One region of the Actinoplanes derwentensis genome, then DNA from elsewhere that is predicted to be linked to it. Evidence: riboswitches for the same ligand, from Rfam matches in the RefSeq annotation. Region 1 holds a riboswitch; each other region holds the start of a gene.
What was found. Region 1 has a riboswitch for cobalamin ahead of BLU81_RS08970 (ABC transporter substrate-binding protein). Riboswitches for the same ligand answer to the same signal wherever they lie in the genome.
Positions count from the first base shown of each region.

Region 2: it holds a riboswitch for cobalamin, as region 1 does, so the genes downstream of both, BLU81_RS10665 (CbtB domain-containing protein) here and BLU81_RS08970 (ABC transporter substrate-binding protein) in region 1, are expected to answer to the same signal.
Region 3: it holds a riboswitch for cobalamin, as region 1 does, so the genes downstream of both, cobN (cobaltochelatase subunit CobN) here and BLU81_RS08970 (ABC transporter substrate-binding protein) in region 1, are expected to answer to the same signal.
Region 4: it holds a riboswitch for cobalamin, as region 1 does, so the genes downstream of both, BLU81_RS05860 (ribonucleoside-diphosphate reductase subunit alpha) here and BLU81_RS08970 (ABC transporter substrate-binding protein) in region 1, are expected to answer to the same signal.

Region 1 is NZ_LT629758.1:1,962,767-1,966,212, reverse strand. It holds gene BLU81_RS08980 (cytochrome c oxidase assembly protein) at 1-727, opposite strand, end outside; gene BLU81_RS08975 (EamA family transporter) at 924-1,811, shown strand; cobalamin riboswitch at 1,810-2,026, shown strand; gene BLU81_RS08970 (ABC transporter substrate-binding protein) at 2,156-3,446, shown strand, end outside.
Region 2 is NZ_LT629758.1:2,295,625-2,299,070, reverse strand. It holds gene BLU81_RS10675 (GNAT family N-acetyltransferase) at 1-275, opposite strand, end outside; gene BLU81_RS10670 (CbtA family protein) at 353-1,123, opposite strand; gene BLU81_RS10665 (CbtB domain-containing protein) at 1,114-1,308, opposite strand; cobalamin riboswitch at 1,344-1,463, opposite strand; gene BLU81_RS51485 (S8 family serine peptidase) at 1,553-2,731, shown strand; gene BLU81_RS10655 (suppressor of fused domain protein) at 2,728-3,231, shown strand; gene BLU81_RS10650 (TIGR03086 family metal-binding protein) at 3,309-3,446, shown strand, end outside.
Region 3 is NZ_LT629758.1:9,278,783-9,282,228, reverse strand. It holds gene cobN (cobaltochelatase subunit CobN) at 1-1,714, opposite strand, end outside; cobalamin riboswitch at 1,753-1,875, opposite strand; gene BLU81_RS41530 (precorrin-3B synthase) at 1,983-3,353, shown strand; gene BLU81_RS41525 (precorrin-8X methylmutase) at 3,357-3,446, shown strand, end outside.
Region 4 is NZ_LT629758.1:1,327,674-1,331,119, reverse strand. It holds gene BLU81_RS05860 (ribonucleoside-diphosphate reductase subunit alpha) at 1-1,626, opposite strand, end outside; cobalamin riboswitch at 1,748-1,975, opposite strand; gene BLU81_RS05855 (formylglycine-generating enzyme family protein) at 2,286-3,044, shown strand; gene BLU81_RS05850 (enoyl-CoA hydratase/isomerase family protein) at 3,059-3,446, shown strand, end outside.

The DNA of each region.
Region 1 (3,446 bases):
TGACCGCCGTGACGATGAGACAGGCCAGCGCGAGGCGGCTGTAGCGGGCGACCGCCTCCGGGAACGCCCGGGCCCGGCGCACCAGCAGCAGCCCGCCGAGGCCGCCGATCCAGAGGGTCGCGGCGAGCACGTGCAGTACCAGGCTCGACACCGCGAGCTGGTGGTCCCCGGCACCGGCGGCGTGCCCGGTGAACACGGGCGGCACGATCGCCACCAGGGCGAGGATCGTGGTGACGGCGGCCAGCCCGCGCGACAGCCCGGCCCGGCTGAGCACCACCACCAGCAGGATCAGCCCGGCCTGCCACATCAGGGCCTGCCCCTGCGAGATGGACAGGGCGAACCCGGCGACCGGCTGGACCCCGAGTTCCGGCACCGGCACGCCGAGCACGTCGGAGACGCTGAACAGGATCCGCGCGACCACGACCAGCAGCCACGCAGCGGCCAGCCAGGTGGCCCGGCGCAGCAGCTGCCAGCCGTGCGCGGAGACGCTGGGACCGTCGCCGGGCAGCAGGAACGCGGCCGTCACCAGCACTCCGGCGAGCAGCACCGCCAGCAGGTCGGACAGGGTGGTGACCACCGGCAACGCCCACGGGGTGACCGGCCCGGCGTCGGGCAGGCCGGGGATGACGGTGGTGTCCACTCCCCCGGCGAACATCAGCGCGGGCACCAGCACCACCGCGGCCGTCCCGGCGACCAGCGCCGTGACCGACCGTGTTCTTGACTTCACTTTCCACCCCTGACCCTGCGGCAACGCCGTGTTGGTCGGTTTCCGGGCCCGGCTGGTTCCCGGCCCTGGCGTGAGGTGCGTCATTCCGGTGTCAATCATCTGTCGGCGGGCGGATCCGTCAATGGATGCGGCTCGCCGCGTTCCGGCCGCACCGAGCCCGCCGAGAACTGCCGGGATTGCGGGGCGTCACACAGCGTTGAGTTGGACATTGGCACTGGCGGGCATCGCCGCCACCGGATGGGGCTTCTCCGACTTTCTCGCCGGGGTCGGCGCGCGGCGGCTACCGGTCCGCGCCGTCCTGATCGGAGCCCAGCTGACCGGCCTGGTGCTGGCTCTCGTCTACCTGGCCGTCCGGGACGGTCCGCTGCCCACCGATCCGCGGCTACTGGTGATCAGCGCCGTCGCGGGCACACTCTCCGTACCGGGCATGGGCCTGGTCTACCGGGCGATGCGCGACGGATCACTGGCCGTGGTCGCCCCGGTCGCGGCCGGTGCGGCGCTCATCCCGGTCGCCTGGGGCCTGCTGCACGGCGAACGGCTCAGCGCGGGCGGCATCCTCGGGGCGGTCGCCGCGATGGCCGGGATGACCTGCGCGTCCTGGCCCGCCGGAGATCGCGCGGGACGGCGGGCCCGGTGGCGGGCGGCCTGGTGTGCGGGCGGGGCGGCACTCTGCTTCGGCACGTTCTTCGTGCTCGTGCACGAGGCGGCGCCCGACGATCCGTACATCGCCACCGCTTATGTCCGGCTCGCCGGCGGGATCGCGGGTCTGCTGCTACTCACCGAGGCCCTGGTCCGGCGACGGATCCGGATGCCGCGCGGCACCGGCTCGCCCTGGCTGCTGCCCGTGGGGGTCGGCGTGCTGGAGACGGTCGCGGACGGCGCGTTCGCCGTGGCCGCGGCCGGGGTCGCCGTCGGTGCCGCGGCTGTCGTCTCCTCCCTCTATCCGGCGGTCACGGTACTGCTCAACGCCGTGCTGTTGCGGGAGCGGCTCCCGGCCGTACACCTCTGCGGGTGTTCGCCGCGCTGGTCGGGGTGGCGTGCCTGGCCGCCTGACCCGTTTCCAGGTGCTGATCTTCACCGGTAGCATGTGCCGCGGTGCTGGTTCACCCTGCCCGCCAGGTGGGGTGTCGCAAGAGGGAACCCGGTGTGAAACCGGGACTGCCCCGCAGCGGTGAGTGGGAACGACCGCCGTCATCGAGCACTGGGCCGCCCATGCGGCCTGGGAAGCGACGGCCAATAGGTGGCTGGAACACATCCGCGCCCACGAGTCCGAAGACCTGCCGGCACTGCGCACACCGGACGGTGTGCGCCGCCGGCGGTCTCTCGGGATGACCAAGGGGGTGACGAGCCCTTCCTGTCGTGTGCCCGTCGGCCACTTCGAGGGAAAAGGTCTTCGTGAAACTCCCAGCCCGCCTGCGGCCAGCCGCTGTGACGGTTCTCGCACTGACACTGGCCGCCTGCTCCGGCGGTGCCGCCCCGGTGACGACGGTCAACGGCGAGATCGCGGTGGCGATGCAGTTCCCGCCCCGGTCCGCGTACGCCTTCGACGCCGACGACGGCGCCCTGCTGATGACTCTCGGTGTCGCCGAGACCCTGACCAGTGTCGACGCGTCGGCACAGCCCGCACCCGGCCTGGCCACCGGGTGGGAACAGACCGCCGACCCGAAGATCTGGCGGTTCACACTGCGTGACGGGGTCACGTTCCACGACGGCACGCCGCTGACCGCGGACGCCGTGGTCACCGCGCTGACCTACATCTCCACGGTGTCCGCGCCGCCGCGTGCGGTCCGTGACATCGGCCTGACCGTCGAAGCCGACGGGGCCGGTGCGGTGCTGATCGGCACGAGCATGGCCGATCCGGTGCTGCCGCTGCGGATGAGCAGTGGAAACCTCGGGATTCTGGCGCCTTCGGCGTACGCGGCGGGTGGACAGCCACAGGTCGTTCGTACCGCAACCGGCCCTTATGTCTTGTCGGCCGTCAACGGCGCCGACTCGGCCGTGCTGGAGCGCAACGACGCCTACTGGGGTGCCGCGCCGGCCGCCAGCAAGGTGACGGTGCGTTATGTGACCGACCCGCAGAGCCGGGCGCTGGCCCTGCAGTCCGGGGATGTGCAGTTCGCCGAGGGCCTGCCGCACGCCGCCACCGCCCAGGTCGAGGCCGCCGGGGGCGCGGTGACCGCCTATCCCGCCGCGCGCACCGTCGAGTTGCTCCTCAACCAGAGCGCAGAACCTTTCAACGACTTGCGGGTACGCCGGGCGGTCACCGCCGCGATCGACCGGCCGACCCTCGCCGCCCAGGTCCTGCAAGGTGCCGCGACACCGGCCGCCGACCTGTTCGGCACCGCCGTGCCGTGGGGTTCGCGGGTCCCGCCGCCCGCCGCCGACCTCGCCGAGGCCAAAAGCCTTCTGACCCAGGCCGGGTACGGGCCGGGCAAGCCGCTGACCGTACGGCTCTGGACGTTCCCGAACCGTCCGGAGATGCCGGTGCTCGCCACCGCCATCCAGTCGATGCTCGGGGAAGCCGGCATCAAGGTCGAGGTGACGGTCGGTGACTATTCGGCGCAGGAGCCGAAGGTGCTCGCCGGTGACTTCGACATGTTCCTGAACTCGCGCAGCTACCTGTCCGACTTCGCCGACGCCGCCAGCGTCCTCACCTCGGACTACACGTGCAAGGGCAGCTACAACATCGACCACTTCTGCTCGCCGGAGTTCGACACCC
Region 2 (3,446 bases), 330 kb from region 1:
ACGCCGCGGCGCTGGGCGGTTCGGGCGGTGCGCATGGATTTGATCTCGGCGGTGGTGGGGGTGAGTTGTTTCAGGGCGCCGCAGCCGAGGAGGTGGTCGCCGTCGTGCAGGGTCCAGAGGGTGATGCCGGTGCGGCGCAGGCCGTCGAGGTCGAGGGCGTGTTTGCTCTCGGGTGGGCTGATGCCGCGCATTTCGTCGACGTGTTCCTGGAGCAGGGCGGCGATGGCGGGTCCGGTCAGGTCGTCGACGGTGATGGTGTGTTGTGGCGCGGTCATGGGCCTATTGGTATCAGGCACTGGTTGCATACAAAGACAGTGAGGGCGCTGCCCTCACTGTCTTCATACGTCGCCGGTCACGCGGTGGTGGCGGGCTCCGGGGTTGCGATGGGCTGCCCGGTGCGGGTGGCCAGCTGGTTGAGCAGTCCTGCGAAGGTCAGTCCGAGGGCGGTCCAGAGGATGGTCTGGGTGCCGAGTGACGAGATCCGGAAGTTCCACAGCAGCGTCGCCGGGAAGTCGTCGGGGACCTCGTTGAAGGTGGGCAGCATCAGATAGGCGATGGTGACCACGATCAGGAACGCAATGGTGCCGGCGGTAGCACGGCGCCATTGGTGGGTCTGGGTGCGGGCGGCGAGGACGGCGGCCCAGACGGCTACCAGGCCGAGGATGAGGACGGCGAGGTAGGCGATGGTGCGCTGGTCGATGGTGTCGGGGTCGCCGACGGCGGGTGGGTTGGGCGGGTATTTCAGGTAGGGCACGAGAACGATGCCGGTGAGGGCGGCTGCGGCGAGGCCGAGAGCGGCCTGGGTGTCGCTGCCGGTGCGCAGCCGGCGCCGCAGGACGGTGTAGGCGGTGGCGAGGATGCCGCCGAGGGCCGCGCCGTAGAGGGCGGTGGCCAGGAGCAGGCCGACGGTGCTCTGGACGTCGCGTTCGACGAGGGCTTCTTCGTCGGCCTCACCGGGGGCGAGTGCCGGGGCGTTGGCTTCTTCGATGGCGATGGCGGCGTTGATGTGGGGTTCGCCGGCGACGTAGGCGAAGGTCCCGGCGAACAGTCCCGCGATCAGGCCGGCGAGTAGGCCGCGGAGCAGGAGCTGGATGTAGGTGGGGACGGGGGTGGTCAATGGCACGGGACACCGAGCAGGTGGCGGCCGTCGTGCATGAGTTCGTGCAGGTACATACCGCTTTGGGAGATGCCGCCCTGGTCGAAGGCGACGAGGTAGGCCAGGAGCAGCATGATGCCGGTGAATCCCGCGGCGGTGGCGAGGAGCCGGGTGGAGACCGTGGGTACGGCGAGGGGTTGTGCCTTGGGCATGGAGTGGTTCCTCCTTCGGGATGACGCGTCCCGATCGATGGGGCCTGCGGCGCGTGAGCGTCCTGACTCGCCTGCCCGTGACGGGGTTCGGCTTACAGTGGCGCGACCGCACCGGAGTCTCACCGGTTTTCCTCACTCGCCGCAGAATTGGCTGGCTTCAACTTAACGGCCGGGGTGGTGGCGGCACAACTGGTGGCCGGTAGCATCCACGCCGGTCGTCGGGGGTGTACCGGGGGTGGGTTTCGTGCGGTTGCCGGTTGCGGTGGTGGTGGGTTTCGTCGCGGGTGTGGTGGTGCCTGTGGTGGGGCCGGCGAGTGCGGCGCAGTGTCTGGGTGCGGGGGTGACGTCGCCGGGTGTTCCGGCGGAGTTGAAGGCGTATGCGCCGGCCCGGTTGGCGGGTCTGGCCACGGGTGCCGGTGTCCGGGTGGCGGTGATCGATTCCGGGGTGGCGCGGAACCCGCAGTTGACCGGCCGGGTGCTGGGTGGACGGGATTTTCTGCATGGTGCGGCGGATGCGCGGCAGGACTGTCCGGGGCACGGGACGGCGGTGGCGGGGATCATCGCGGGGCTGCCGGAGGCTGATTCCGGGGTGCAGGGTTTGGCGCCGGGGGCGACGATCGTGCCGGCGCGGGTCAGTGAGGATTCGGATCTGGACGATGCGGGGCAGGGGTCGTCGAGTGCGGCTGCTTTTGCGCAGGCGATCCGGTGGTCGGTGACCACGGCCAGGGCGAAGGTGATCAACATTTCGCTGGTGATGCCGGGTCAGGATGCGGGTGTGCGGGCGGCGGTCGCGGAGGCGGTCGCTGCGGACGTGGTGGTGGTGGCCGCTGCCGGTAACGGTGGTGTCGATGGTGGGGTGGCGTACCCGGCGGGTTATCCGGGGGTGATCGGTGTGGGTGCGGTGGCCGCTGACGGGTCGCTGGCTCAGTTCTCGCAGCCGGGTGAGCATGTGGATGTGGCGGCGTTCGGTGACGCGGTGACGGTGTTGTCGCCGGTGTCGGGTCATCGGGTGGTGCAGGGGACGAGTTTCGCGGCGCCGTTCGTGGCGGCGACGGCGGCGTTGTTGCGGGAGCGGTTTCCCCGTGACAGTGCGGCGGAGATCACGGACCGGTTGTTGCGGTCGGTGGATCCGGCTCCGGGTGGGGCGCGCAGTGCCGGGTACGGGTTCGGGCTGCTGAATCCGTATCGGGCGCTGACGGAGGAGGCGGGTCCGAAGGTGGCGGCGGTGGTGGCGGTGTCGCCGGTGCCGTTGGCGCGCCGGGGTGGTCCGGAGTGGGATCGGGCGGGTTTGTTCGCTGCCGGTGGTGCGGGTCTGGCGTTGTTGGCGGGTGTGGTGGCGGCGGTGGTCGGCCGGGGGCGGCGGCGTGGGTGGCACCCCGCTACTTCTGGGGAGTCCACGACTCATGATCGAATGCCGGGATGATGTGGGAGGTTGTCACCGAGGCGTTGGGCCGGTTGTATCCGCGGGAGCAGCCGTGGCATGTGTCGTATGTGGCCGGTGAGCATGTGCTGGAGGCCGGTTCGGTGTATCCGGCGGACGGGCATTGGCATTATGTGACGTACGGGCTGGGCCGGCGTTGGGGTGTGGAGTTGACGTTCCGGCTGGTGCGCGGGGCGGAGACGGATCCGCCGCAGTGGCCGTTCGTGACGCTGGAGCACATGGCGGGTTATGCGAACAGTCTGGCGGAGCCGCTGGAGGAGGGTCAGTGGGTGGATCTGGTGGGGCCGATCACGGGTTTCCCGTTCTCCGGTGGCCCGGATACCGGGTTGACGGTGCTGATTCTGACGGCGGATCCGGAGTTGGGTGATCGTTTTCTGCAGTTGGTCGGGGTGACCGAGGCGGAGGCGAACGGGGAGTCGGAGATCGCTGACGACCGGTTGATGGTGACTGATCCGGGCCGGGCCCGGCCGGTTCAGGAGTAGCCGATCGCGGGTGGCGTCACCCGGCCGGGTGCCTGGTTCACCTGGCCGGGATGTGTCGGGGTTTCTAGGCTGGGTCCATGTCTACTGAGATCAGTGATCTGCTCGGCAAGGCGGTTCCGGTGGTGACCGCGCTGGTGGCGCGGGTGCGTGACGAGCAGTTGCCGGCGGTGACGCCGTGTGCCGAGTTCACGGTGCGGGACCTGTTGTCGCATCTG
Region 3 (3,446 bases), 3.3 Mb from region 1:
ACGACTCGGCCCGGGCCATCGGCGGGATCAGGTGGTCGACCAGGGTGGCGTGCGCCCGGCGTTTGGCCTGGGTGCCCTCGCCCGGGTCGTTGACCAGGAACGGGTAGATCAGCGGCAGGTCACCGAGGGCCGCGTCGGTGCCGTCCGAAGCGGACATGCCGACGTTCTTCCCCGGCAGCCATTCCAGGTTGCCGTGCTTTCCGACGTGCACCACCGCGTGGGCGCCGAAGTCGTCGGCCAGCCACCGGTAGGCGGCCAGGTAGTGGTGGCTCGGCGGCAGGTCGGGGTCGTGGTAGATGGCCACCGGGTTGGCCCCGAAACCGCGCGGCGGCTGCACCATCACGACGATGTTCTCGTCACGGAGCGCGGCCAGCACGATGTCGCCCTGATCGGTGTACAGCTCGCCGGGCGGCGGGCCCCAATGCTGCTGGACGCTCTCCCGGAAGTCCGCCGGCAGGGTCGCGAACCACGCCGCGTAACGCTCACCGGAGATCCGCACCGGGTTGGCGGCCAACTGCTCCTCGGTCAGCCAGTCCGGGTCCTGGCCGCCGGCCGCGATCAAGGTGTGGATCAGGCCGTCACCGTCGTACGACCCGAAGTCTCCGATCTTGTAGCCCTGACCGTCGAGGGCGGCGAGCAGCGCGACAGCCGAAGCCGGGGTGTCGAGACCGACGGCGTTGCCGATCCGGGAGTGTTTCGTCGGGTAGGCCGACAGCATCAGCGCGACCTTGCGCTCCGCGGGCGGCAGATGCCGCAGTCGGGCGTGCGACACCGCGATCCCGGCGACCCGGGACGCCCGCTCGGGGTCGGCCACGTAGACCGACAGCCCGTCCTCGTCGATCTCCTTGAACGAGAACGGCACCGTGATGATCCGGCCGTCGAACTCGGGGATCGCCACCTGCGTCGCCGCGTCCAACGGTGTCAGACCGTCGGCACTGGCCTCCCAGGCGGCCCGTGAGCTGGTCAGACAGAGGCCCTGCAGGATCGGCACGTCGAGGTCGGCGAGGACGCCGACATCCCACGCCTCGTCGTCGCCGCCCGCGCCCACCGTGGCCGGTTTGGTGCCGCCGGCCGCCAGCACCGTCACCACCAGGGCGTCCGCCTTACGCAACTCGGCGAGCAGCTCGGGCGACGCGGTCCGCAGCGATGCCGTGTAGATCGGCAGCGCCCGGGCGCCCTTGGCCTCGATCGCCTGACTGAGAGCCTCGACGAAGGCGGTGTTGCCGGCCATGTGATGGGCCCGGTAGTAGAGCACCGCCACGGTCGACGGGCCGGTGCCGGGCGCGGCCTCGCGGGGCAGCGGGCCCCACTCCGGCGCGGCGACCGCGGGCGCGAAACCGTTGCCGGTCAGCAGCACCGTGTCGGAGAGGAAGTCGTGCAGTGCGGTGAGGTTCTCCGAACCGCCCTGGGCCAGGTAGACGTGCGCTTCCGCGGCCACGCCGGCCGGCACCGTGGACAGTCTCATCAACTCGGCGTCGGGGGCCTGCTCGCCACCGAGCACCAGCACCGGCACGGTGCCCGCGAGCAGCGAGTCGAGGCCCGCCTCCCAGGCGCGGCGACCGCCGAGAATGCGCACCACCACCAGCTCGACCCCGTCGAGCAGGGCCGGAAGATCGGCGACGCCGGTGCGGGCCGGGTTGGCGAGACGCCATGGCGAGCCACTGGCCCGGGCGCTGAGCAGATCGGTGTCGGATGTCGACAGCAGCAGGAACACGCGCGCACTCCCCCTCGGGGTCCGCGCCCCGGGTAGAAAAGGAAAGGCGGCGACCGGAGTTCCTGGCTGCCAGGAGAAAACCCTGGTGACAGTGGCGGGACCGCGCCGGACTCACACCGGCTTCCTCCGCGGCGTCGCCGCCCGTTGAGCCCCCTGAGCTTCCCGAACCCCGGTGTCCCGCGTCAAGGCGAACCCGGCGCTGTGACGCTCCCGACCACGGCCCACCGAAGGTGAATTCGTGTCGGAGGGCGGCCGTAGTATCCGGGCCATGGCTCACCGTCGAACCTCCGAGACCGATGCCTGCCCCGGCGCTCTGCGGCTGCACGCCGCGGCCGACGGCATGCTGGCTCGGGTGCGGCTGCCCGGCGGGATGCTGTCCGGGGCGCGGTTGCGGTCGCTGCGGGAGCTGGCCGAGGAGTTCGGTGACGGCGCGCTGGAGTTGACCTCGCGTGCCAACCTGCAGCTCAGAGGCTTGGGTCCCGGCGATGCGCCGGCTCTGGCGGCCCGGTTGCGGTCGGCCGGTCTGCTGCCTTCGACGACCCACGACAACGTACGGAACATCGCGGCCCCGCCCCTGCCCGTCAAAGCGTTGCGCGTGCTGGTGGACGAGCTCGACCGGGCGATCCTCGGTGACCCGCTGCTGCCCGCTCTGCCGGGGAAGTTCCTGTTCGCGATCGGGCATGTCCCACTCGCCTCGGACGTCGCGGCGATCCCCGTCGGAGTGAGCGATGACCAGGGTGAATCGGCGGATCCGTTGTTCGCTGTCCGGTTCGCCGGGCACGACACCGGGGTGCGGGTGGAGTCCACTCAGGTGGCTCCGGCGCTGATCGCGGCCGCGCACGCGTTCCTGTCCGAACGCGACGTGCAACGCGACACCCGGACGGACGTGCAACAGGACACGCGGCAGGATGTTCGGCTGGCCGGCGGTTCAGCGGTGTGGCGGCTGCGGGAGCTTCGGGACGGCCCGGGGCGGGTGTCGGCCAGGGTCGTGGCGGCGCTCGGTCTGACGCCGGTGGCGGTCGAGGTCGCGGTTCCGGTCGGTGCCACGGAGCCGGGTGACCTGATCGGGATCGTGCCCCAGCAGGACGGGCTCGTGGCGGTCGCGGCCCTGGTGCCGTTGGGCCGGTTGACCGGCGTACAGCTGCGGGTCCTGGAAGACGCCGACCATCTGGTGGTGACGCCGTGGCGCGGGGTGCTGGTGGCTGATCTGCCGCCGGAGGCGGCGCAGCCGTGGGCGGATCGCCTGGCCGGAGCGGGTCTCGCGGTGACGCCCGGCTCGCCGTGGTCCGGGGTGACCGCGTGCGCCGGGCGGCCCGGGTGCGCGAAATCGCTGGCCGACGTGCGGGCCGACGCCGTCGCCGCGGCCCGGTTCGTCGACGGGCTGCCGGTCCACTGGGCCGGATGCGCGCGAGCCTGCGGCAGCCCGGCCGGCCCGCACGTCCTGGCCGAGGCCACCACCAACGGTTACATGATCACTCGGCGTCCGGCACCGGGAAGCGGACCGGGTGGGGAAAGCGGGCTGGTCGGGCCATCGACTGCGGCGGCGGGATCGCTGAGGATCGGCGGGGCCGAACCGGTCACGGCCGGCCCCCGGACGAGGGGGCTGGGAGACGTGGTGGCAGTGGCTAGGAGGGCCTGAGAGATGGAGTACGTGCGCGACGGCGCGGAGATCTATCGGCGTTCGTTCGCCACCATCAGGGCCGAGGCGGACCTATCGGGGCTGCCGGAGGAC
Region 4 (3,446 bases), 640 kb from region 1:
TTCCTGTACGCGGGTGGAGAGCTCGCGGGCCTCGGCCGAATCGAACGGGAGCCGCAGCGTGAAGAACGCGTCCTGCAGACCCATCAGCCCGAGGCCGACCGGACGCCAGCGCGGGTTCGACGCGGCGGCCTGGTCGGACGGGTAGTAGTTGATGTCGATGACCCGGTCCAGGTAGACCACGGCCGTGCGCACCGTCTCGCGCAGCTTCTCCCAGTCGACACCGTCAGCGGTGACGTGTGCGCCCAGGTTGACCGAGCCGAGGTTGCAGACGGCGGTCTCGTCGTCGTTGTTGACCTCGAGGATCTCGGTGCAAAGGTTCGACAGGTGGATGGTGTTGCCGGGCTCGCCGGTCTGGTTCGACAGCGCGTTCGAGCGGTCCTTGAACGTCATCCAGCCGTTGCCGGTCTGTGCCAGCGTGCGCATCATCCGGCCGTACAAGTCGCGGGCCTTGACGGTCTTGACCGCTTTCTTCTCCGCGGCCCGGTAAGCGTCGTCGAACGCCTCCCCGAACAGGTCGGGCAACTCCGGGGCCTCGGACGGGTCGATCAGCGACCAGTCGCCGTCGGCCTCGACGCGGCGCATGAACTCGTCCGGGATCCAGTTCGCCAGGTTCAGGTTGTGGGTGCGGCGCGACTCCTCACCGGTGTTGTCGCGCAGTTCCAGGAACTCCTCGATGTCCGGGTGCCACGGCTCCAGGTACACGCAGGCCGCGCCCTTGCGCCGGCCGCCCTGGTTGACCGCCGCCACCCCGGCGTCGAGGGTCTTCAGGAACGGGACGATGCCGTTGGACTTGCCGTTGGTGCCCCGGATCAGCGCGCCCCGGCCGCGGACCCGCGACCAGGCGATACCGATGCCGCCGGAGAACTTCGACAGCTTCGCGACCTGGTGGTACCGCTCGTAGATCGAGTCCAGCTCGTCCTTCGGCGAGTCGACCAGGAAACACGACGACATCTGGGTGTGCCGGGTGCCCGAGTTGAACAGGGTCGGTGAGCTGGGCAGGTACGCCAGCGACGACATCAGCCGGTAGAAGCCGATCGCCTCACGGGCGTCCTTGGACAGGCCACAGGCGACCCGCAGCAGCCAGTACTGCGGGGTCTCCACGACCAGACGCTCGGTCGGGTGGCGCAGCAGGTAACGGTCCGCGACGGTGCGCAGCCCGAAATATTCGAAGCGCAGGTCACCGGCCGGGTCGATGGCGTCGTCGAGCTTGCGGGCGTTCGCGGCCACGAACGCGGCGGTCTCGTCGCCGATCAGGCCTTCGGAGTGGGCGTACCGGATCGACTGGCTGAAGCTCGCGACGCCCTGGAGGCGGACCTCCTTGTCGACGTACGCCGCCAGCAGCCGGGCCGCCAGCTTCGAGTACTGCGGCTCCTCACCGATCAGCTCGGCAGCCGTCTGGATCGACAGCTTGTCCAGCTCAGCGGTGGTCGCGCCGTCGTACAGGCCACTGATCGTCTTGGTCGCCACCCGCAGCGGGTCGACCTCGTCCAGATCGGCGACCCACAACTCGACCGCTTTGACGATCTTGTTGACGTCGACCGGCTCCAGATCGCCGTTTCTCTTACGCACCTGCATCACATGCCGCCGCTGCTCCGGCACACTGGTGACCTTGGTGGTGAGCGTCATGCCCACTCCTCCCTCGCGAGCCCGACGCGTGGAGGACAGACACCAGCCGTCCACGGGCACACGGCCACGCGGACGCTCGGCGTCAGCCGTCCCACGCGGCCTTCAACCGCCGCACATCACCGCGATGCACGGCACGCTGGCAGGTCTTCGGACTCGTGGGCACGGCTCCGGCTTGTCGCCAGAGCCACCTACCGACCGTCGCTTCCCAGGCCCGGGACGGGCCCAGTGCTTACCTGACGGTTGTCGTTCCCACTCACCGCTGCGGGGCAGTCCCGGCCTTGCACCGGGTTCCCTGTTGCCTCGGACGGACCCGTGAGGGCCCGGCCGAACCAGCTGCGTGGAACACCATATCTAGGTCAGGCCAGAAAGTCATAACCCAACATGGTGTGTTCAACACGTCACCCGACAGAGATCAACTAGTCGGGTGGATCATCCTGCGGCAGCCGTCCACCACCCGGACACTCCTGAGGCGGGGCATAGGCCCGGATCGTGCCGTCATGCCGCGCGACCCGCCCCTCGGCGGTGATTCCGGCGATCCGTCCACAGACCGGACACCGGCCCCGGCCGCGCTGTTCCACCCCGCGCCTCCCCCGGCATCGGCGATTCGCTGACCAAGCCATTCTCCGGTCGCGGGTCAAGCGCTGCTAACGTTCGGCGCCATGTGGACCGAGGAGATCGTGGCCGACCGGCCGGCCTGGCGGCACACCCCCTCCGGCGTCGTCTTCCGGGAGGTGCCGGGCGGGACGTTCCGGATGGGCTTGTCCGAGAACGAACTGGCGGCGGTACGCGCGATCGAGCGCAGTGGCGGCGCCGAGGACGACCTCACGTCGTTCTTCGCCGGCGCCGCAGAGGCCCAGCCGGTCCGTGACGTGCACGTCGCGCCGTTCCTGATCGCCCGGCACCCGTTGACGGTCGCTCAGGTTCGGCACTGGCTGCCCGAATATGAGGACGACTACACCGACGCGGAATCCGGCACGGCCCGGCTCGAGGACGACCTGGATGACCTACTTGCTGAACTGCCGTTCCGGCTGCCCAGCGAGGCCGAGTGGGAGTACGCGGCCCGGGGCGGCACCACCACTCTGACCTTCCGTGGCGACGGCAAGCCCGGCGAGGAGCAAGTGCTCCACGATTTCAGGGATGAGTTGCGGACAGCCGACGCCGAGAACGCGTTCGGACTGGCCGCCATGGGCTCAGCGAACGAGATCTGCGCCGACGTGTGGATCCCTGGCTTCACGGGCGCCCCGGACGATGCCCGGCCCCGCACCGGTGACGGTCCCCGGGTGGTGCGCGGCGGTGCCGCCGACATCCACCCGTGGCAGGGCTGCGACGAATGGTTGCTGCTGCTCGCCGCCACCCGCTACGAACATCACCAGTTCACCGCGATCCGCCCGGTCGCGCCGGTCCCGCCCCAGAAATGACCGAAGGACATCATTTGTGTACGTCGCCCGTGCTCACGATCGTGGAAGGTCAGCTCGGCCAGGTGATCCTGAACCGGCCGGAAGCCATCAACGCACTGACCGCCGAGATGGTCGGACTCGTCGCTGACGTGCTGCGGGAATGGGAGTCCGACGACCGGGTGCGGACGGTGCTGATCACCGGGGCCGGGGAGCGTGGTCTCTGCGCCGGTGGGGATCTGCGGGCCATGCACGCGGACGCGGTTTCCGGGGGCACCGGGTCGCTGGAGTTCTGGGCCCGGGAGTACGACCTCAACGCCGCCATCGCCGGATATCCGAAACCGATCGTCGCCTGGATGGACGGGCTGGTGATGGGCGGCGGGATCGGGGTGTCCGCCCACGCGTCACTGCGGATCGTCACCGAAC